One region of the Streptomyces sp. NPDC051684 genome, then DNA from elsewhere that is predicted to be linked to it. Evidence: riboswitches for the same ligand, from Rfam matches in the RefSeq annotation. Region 1 holds a riboswitch; the other holds the start of a gene.
The links. A riboswitch is a leader RNA that binds a small molecule or an ion and turns the genes downstream of it on or off. The one in region 1 is predicted to bind cyclic di-AMP.

Region 1 (3,203 bases):
ACGGATCATCGCGACACATGCACAACCCGCACCACTTGCACCACCCGTCGCGCGTAGCAGCATCAGTCTCGCGAAAGGCAAACGCATGCTCTCCGGGAACGGTCGTCACCGTCGCCCCCGTCAGGCCCCTGCTCTCGTCGTCGCCGCCGGAGTCACCGGCAGCGCCATCGCGATCCCGCTGTTCGCCGCGAGCGGCGCGAGTGCCGCGACCACGCAGGCGTGGGACAAGCTCGCCGAGTGCGAGAGCGGTGGGCAGTGGAGCCTGGACGCCGGTAACGGCTACTACGGCGGCCTCCAGTTCACGCAGGAGAGATGGGAGGAGTACGGGGGGCTCGACTACGCCCCGCGTGCCGACCAGGCCAGCCGCTCGCAGCAGATAGCCGTCGCCGAGAAGGTTCTCGGCGACAAGGGGCCGAGCGCCTGGCCGATGTGCTCGCTCACCTCGGACCTCACCAAGGACGACGGCTCGGCGGACGTCGACCCGGGCGTGTCCGCGTCACCGTCGGCGCAGCCTTCCGAGTCGTCCGACTCCGGTGACGACGACAAGTCGTCGGGCGAGGGCGCAGATGGCGGCGCCGACAAGGCGGGCTCCGCGGACGCCACGGATCCGGCCGACTCCACCGAGTCCAGCGATTCCGCCGAATCCGCCGAATCCGCCGATTCGGGAGACAAGGGTCACGACGAGTCCGCGGGCTCCGACTCCTCGGACCGCCCGACGGCGGACGAGACGAGCGATACCTCCGGTAACAAGGGGGCGGAGTCGTCGAGCCCGTCAAGTGACAAGTCCCACGCGCCTTCTGACGGCACCCCCGCCGGGACGGCCTCCCCGTCCGCCCGGCCCTCCGGCGACACGTCCGGCCGCCACCGCGGCGACCGCGCCGACGACGACGGTTCCGACTCCCGTAAGGGGGCGGGGCGGCACGCCTCACGCGACGACAAGCGCGCCGGCGACACGTACGAGGTGCACGCCGGCGACAACCTCTGGGACATCGCGAAGACCCAGGACGTGCACGGCGGATGGGACGCGCTCTATGAGCGGAACAAGGAGACGGTCGGTACCGACCCAGACCTCATCCTTCCTGGTCAGAGCCTGGATCTTGGGGACGGATCGGACAAAAGGTAGCGGGGGTTCGGGGCGGTTGAAGGGGCTTTGTCCGATGTCGATCGAGTGAGACATGGGTCTCAAAGCCCCTGATCGACTTTGAAATCGGACGGATCGACCGCTTACGTTCGTGACCGCTCGCTTCAGCGGGCCCCGATGGACGTCACGCCGAATCCTGCCAACGTCCGTACGGGAACAGTCGACGCGTAAGCGCCGTAGGCAGGAGCGGGGGACCCAGGTAAGCCGCCCTTCCGGGAGACCGGACGGGCTTGGGGTTAAGCAGCGCACAAGGATGCGTCTGCCGGACACTCACTGGTCCGAACCCGACAGCTCACCTCGCAGGCGTCGGTGAGGAGACATCTCCATGCTGTTTTCCGGCAAGAACAAGCACCGCCGCCCGTCCAAGGCCGTCCGCGTCGCCACGCTCGGCGGTGTCGCCGCTGCCGCCGTCGCCGTGCCGCTGATGGGTGCCACCTCGGCCTCCGCCGCCACCACGTCCGAGTGGGACCAGGTCGCGCAGTGCGAGTCCGGCGGCAACTGGTCCACCAACACCGGCAACGGTTTCTACGGCGGTCTGCAGTTCTCGTCCTCCACCTGGTCCGCCTACGGCGGCGACCAGTACGCCTCCACCGCCGACCAGGCGTCCAAGGCGCAGCAGATAGCCGTCGGCGAGAAGGTTCTCGCCTCCCAGGGCAGCGGTGCCTGGCCGAACTGCGGCTCGGGCCTGTCCTCCACCCCGAACGAGGGTGGCGGTGACGACTCGTCGCAGCAGCAGGCTCCGAAGCAGGAGACCCAGCAGCGTGCCGACCGCTCCGAGCAGCGTCAGCAGCCGCAGCAGCAGGAGGCCCCCAAGCAGGAGGCCCCGAAGCAGGAGGCCCCGAAGCAGGACACCGTCACCACCCCGACCGGTAACAAGGTCGAGAAGGGCGACGGCGAGTACAAGGTCAAGTCCGGCGACACCCTCAGCAAGATCGCCGAGGCGCACGGCACGACCTGGCAGCAGGTGTTCGAGAAGAACAAGGACATCGTCAAGGACGCCAACCTGATCTACCCGGGTCAGCAGCTGCACCTCAGCTAAGACGTCCGGCCCCGCGCAGGGGCCCGGTCCGCCCAGGACCCCCAGGCACGGACTCGGCATCGGCGGACGCCGAGTCCCGCCGCCCTCCCCGTCCCCACGGGCCGCTCACTTCGGCGACCCCCGCCCCGGCACAGCCGGGGCGGGGGTCGCTGTTTTTGTTCCGTTAAGGAACATTTCGCTAACGGCGTTGTCCACGAGGCGGGCGTTCGGATGGCCGATGCCCGGGAGCCGGTTAGGCTCAGGGGGGCGGGATCCGTTGTCCGACGGCCGCCCGCCAAGCTTCGTCACATCCCAGAAGGAGATGCTCGTGCCGTCCATCGACGTCGTCGTAGCCCGGGAAATCCTGGACTCCCGAGGCAACCCCACGGTCGAGGTCGAGGTCGGCCTCGACGACGGGAGCACCGGCCGTGCTGCCGTCCCGTCCGGCGCCTCCACCGGTGCCTTCGAGGCCATCGAACTCCGCGACGGTGACCCGAACCGTTACCAGGGCAAGGGCGTCGAGAAGGCCGTCCTCGCCGTCATCGAGCAGATCGGCCCGGAGCTCGTCGGCTACGACGCCACCGAGCAGCGCCTGATCGACCAGGCGATGTTCGACCTGGACGCGACCGACAACAAGGGCTCGCTCGGCGCCAACGCCATCCTCGGTGTCTCGCTCGCCGTCGCGCACGCCGCTTCCGAGGCGTCCGACCTGCCGCTCTTCCGCTACCTGGGCGGCCCGAACGCGCACCTTCTCCCGGTGCCGATGATGAACATCCTGAACGGCGGGTCCCACGCGGACTCCAACGTCGACATCCAGGAGTTCATGATCGCCCCGATCGGCGCGGAGTCCTTCTCCGAGGCCCTGCGCTGGGGCGCCGAGGTCTACCACACGCTGAAGAAGGTCCTGAAGAGCAAGGGCCTGGCCACCGGCCTGGGCGACGAGGGCGGCTTCGCCCCGAACCTGGGCTCGAACCGTGAGGCCCTGGACCTGATCCTCGAGGCCATCAAGGAAGCCGGCTACGTTCCCGGCCAGCAGATCGCCCT
Region 2 (3,203 bases), on a different contig from region 1:
GTACTCGTCGACGAGGACGTGGCGGAAGCGGCGGCGGTAGTGCTCGGCGACGTCCGGGAACGCGCGCAGCAGGTTGACCGTCGTCATGATCAGGTCGTCGAAGTCCAGCGCGTTCGCCTCGCGCAGGCGTGCCTGGTACATCGCGTAGGCCTGGGCGAGGGTCTTCTCGAAGCCGTCGGCGGCGGTCGCGGCGAAGTCCTCCTCGTCGATCAGCTCGTTCTTGAGGTTGCTGATCTTGGCGCTGAAGGACTTCGGCGGGAACTTCTTCGGGTCCAGGTCCAGGTCGCGGCAGACGAGCGCCATGAGCCGCTTGCTGTCGGCGGCGTCGTAGATCGAGAAGGAGGACGTGAAGCCGAGCTTCTTCGACTCGCGGCGCAGGATGCGCACGCACGCGCTGTGGAAGGTGGAGACCCACATCGCGTTCGCCCGCGGGCCCACCAGGTCCTCGACACGCTCCTTCATCTCGCCCGCGGCCTTGTTCGTGAACGTGATCGCGAGGATCTGGCCGGGGTGCACGCCGCGCTCGGCGAGCAGGTACGCGATGCGGTGCGTGAGGACGCGGGTCTTGCCGGAGCCGGCGCCCGCGACGATGAGCAGCGGAGTGCCGCCGTGCACGACGGCCGCCTGCTGGTTCTCGTTCAGCCCCTCCAGGAGGGTCGCCGAGTCGAGGACGGGGCGCGGGGCGCCGTCCCGGTAGTACGCGTCCCGCTCCGGGGGCACGCCGAACAGCCCGTCCGGCATCGGCTCCGGGGCCCCGTCGTCGTACTCGGGGTCCGGAGGCGGCGGCGGGGGTTCCTGCTCACCGCTCGGAGAGCCGGGCGCGCCCTTCTGGAGGCCGGTCAGGAAGCTGTCGTCAAAGAGGCTGCTCATCGCTCTACGAGTCTAGGCCGCCCCACTGACAACCTGTGGCTGCCTTCGGAACTCCAAGAGCCCGCCGGAGGGCAGATCACGAAAATGTATCGGGCATATCGAACATCAACCTTCACAGCAGCCACACGAGTTGGCTACGGTGCAGCCGGGCAGCCCGTCCCCCCGTCCGCGAATGTCGCGGCGAACGGGAAGCCCCCGCCGAGTCCCGTACGCCGCGAGGCAGGGAACCGGGGACCCAACCGACCTTGGGGTGAATCGGTCAGCCGACCGTAGGGCAGCCTTCCGCGCACCACGCCCGAACCCGACAGCTAACCCGGTAGGCGGACGACGGAAGGAGTCGCCTGCCTTGGCGTCGCACCGCAAGCCCCGCAGCCGGTCCCGGATGACGGGCGGCCTCCGCACGACCCCCGCGGTCGGCATCACCACCGCCGCCCTCACCTCCGTGGCCCTGCTCTCGCAGACCGCACAGGCCGCGCCCGCGCAGCCGTCGTCCAAGCCGCGCCTCGAAGAGGTGCAGAAGAAGGTCGACACCCTCTACCGGCAGGCCGAGGTCGCCACCCAGAAGTACAACGGGGCGAAGGAACGGACCGACGCCAAGAAACAGCAGGTCGACAAGCTCCTCGACGATGTCGCGCAGCGCACGGAGGACATGAACACGGCCCGCCAGAAGCTCGGCAGATACGCCGCTGAGCAGTACCGCTCGGGCAGTGTGAGCGACACCGCGACCATGTTCCTCGCGGACGACCCGGAGGACTACTTCTCGCAGCGCCAGCTGATGAGCCGGCTGACCGACGAGCAGAAGAAGTCGATCGACGACTATCAGAAGCAGACGCGCGAGACCGCGAAGAAGCGCACCGAGGCGCAGTCGAGCCTTGAGGACCTCACCGACTCGCAGACGGAGCTGAGGTCCACGAAGGAGACCGTGCAGACGAAGCTCTCCGATGCGCGGCAGCTGCTGTCCAAGCTGACCGCCGAGGAGAAGGCGCGGCTCGCGGCGATCGAGAAGGCCAAGGAGGAGGCCGCCCGCAAGAAGGCGGCGGAGCTGGCCGCCAAGCAGAAGGCCGCGGAGGACGCGAAGCGGAAGGCGGCCGAGCGGGCGAGGGAGCAGGAGCAGTCGTCCGGCTCGTCCTCCGGTTCCTCTTCCGGATCCTCGTCCGGTTCCTCGGACGCCTCGTACGCGACGAAGGCCGCGCAGGCGCTCGCGTTCGCCAAGGCGCAGGAGGGCAAGCCGTACGTGTGGGGTGCCACGGGACCGGACTCGTACGACTGCTCGGGTCTGACGGCGGCGGCGTGGAAGTCCGCGGGGATCTCGCTGCCGCGCACGACCTGGGACCAGGTCGAGATCGGCAAGACGGTGCCGCTCTCCGACATCCAACCCGGTGACCTGGTGTTCTTCTACGACGACATCAGCCACGTCGGCCTATACATGGGCGACGGCATGATGGTCCACGCGCCGAAGCCGGGCGCGGTCGTGCGCGAGGAGTCGATCTACTACGACGGCACGTCGTCGATCCACAGCGTGGTGCGGCCTGCCTGAGCCCGGCCGGCGCTGCCGATGACGCCAGTGATCAGGTCCAGAGCACCGCAATGAAGATGTTCGCGACGGTGAGCGCGCCGACCGTCGCGAACAGGCCCTTCTCCGCCTTCTCCTCGTCCCGCTTCACATAGACGATGCCGAGGATCACGATCAGGATGGCGAGCTTCACGCCGATCTTGATGTTGTTGACGGTGCTGCCGTCGGCCTGGTTGAGGCCGACCAGGGCGACACCGGTCACCAGCATGGTCAGGGCGCCGTGCAGCATCGCCTTGTTGAAGCGGGCCGTGCCCTCCTTCATCGCCGACATCTGCGTGAGGAAGCCGCCGAGCAGCGAGGCGATGCCGATGATGTGCAGACCGACGAAGAGGTTGATGAGTACGTCCATGGGGCCGGAGCCTACTTGGGCCCGTTTCGGACCACTTCGGAGGCCCAGCGGTCACCCTCTGCCACCACCCGTAACAAATGGGCCAGTTGCGAACAATCAGCCACCAACCCGTTACGCGGAGGTTTAGCGTCCTTGCTCAGGTGACCGGCTCCCCACCGCCGCCCGGGCCAGGGGCGGCAGTCGGACACCACCGCCGAGAAAGGTCCGGCGGCGACCCGCTCCCCCTGTGCGGGCCGCCGCCGGACGCGCGACCGGGGCTCGTGCGGTTCGCGGGCGGCCCCCAGAGGAGGACCTTGTGCCGGCAGCACACCGCAAGCCCCGACCGCGTCCGCTCAGCGCCGGCAGGGCCCGCACCGCGGCCACCCTCGCCCTCGCCTCCGCGGCCGGCGTCACCGCCCTCGACGGCGGGGC

Region 2: another riboswitch for cyclic di-AMP. It lies ahead of ACIA8D_RS01325 (NlpC/P60 family protein); the one in region 1 lies ahead of ACIA8D_RS31505 (transglycosylase family protein).

Annotation. Positions count from the first base shown of each region.
Region 1 covers NZ_JBITCS010000032.1:70,575-73,777, reverse strand. Annotated here, with positions in the region: gene ACIA8D_RS31510 (transglycosylase family protein) at 86-1,123, shown strand; cyclic di-AMP (ydaO/yuaA leader) riboswitch at 1,304-1,462, shown strand; gene ACIA8D_RS31505 (transglycosylase family protein) at 1,467-2,180, shown strand; gene eno (phosphopyruvate hydratase) at 2,488-3,203, shown strand, end outside.
Region 2 covers NZ_JBITCS010000001.1:279,647-282,849, forward strand. Annotated here, with positions in the region: gene pcrA (DNA helicase PcrA) at 1-870, opposite strand, end outside; cyclic di-AMP (ydaO/yuaA leader) riboswitch at 1,057-1,209, shown strand; gene ACIA8D_RS01325 (NlpC/P60 family protein) at 1,217-2,407, shown strand; gene ACIA8D_RS01330 (hypothetical protein) at 2,439-2,792, opposite strand; gene ACIA8D_RS01335 (NlpC/P60 family protein) at 3,088-3,203, shown strand, end outside.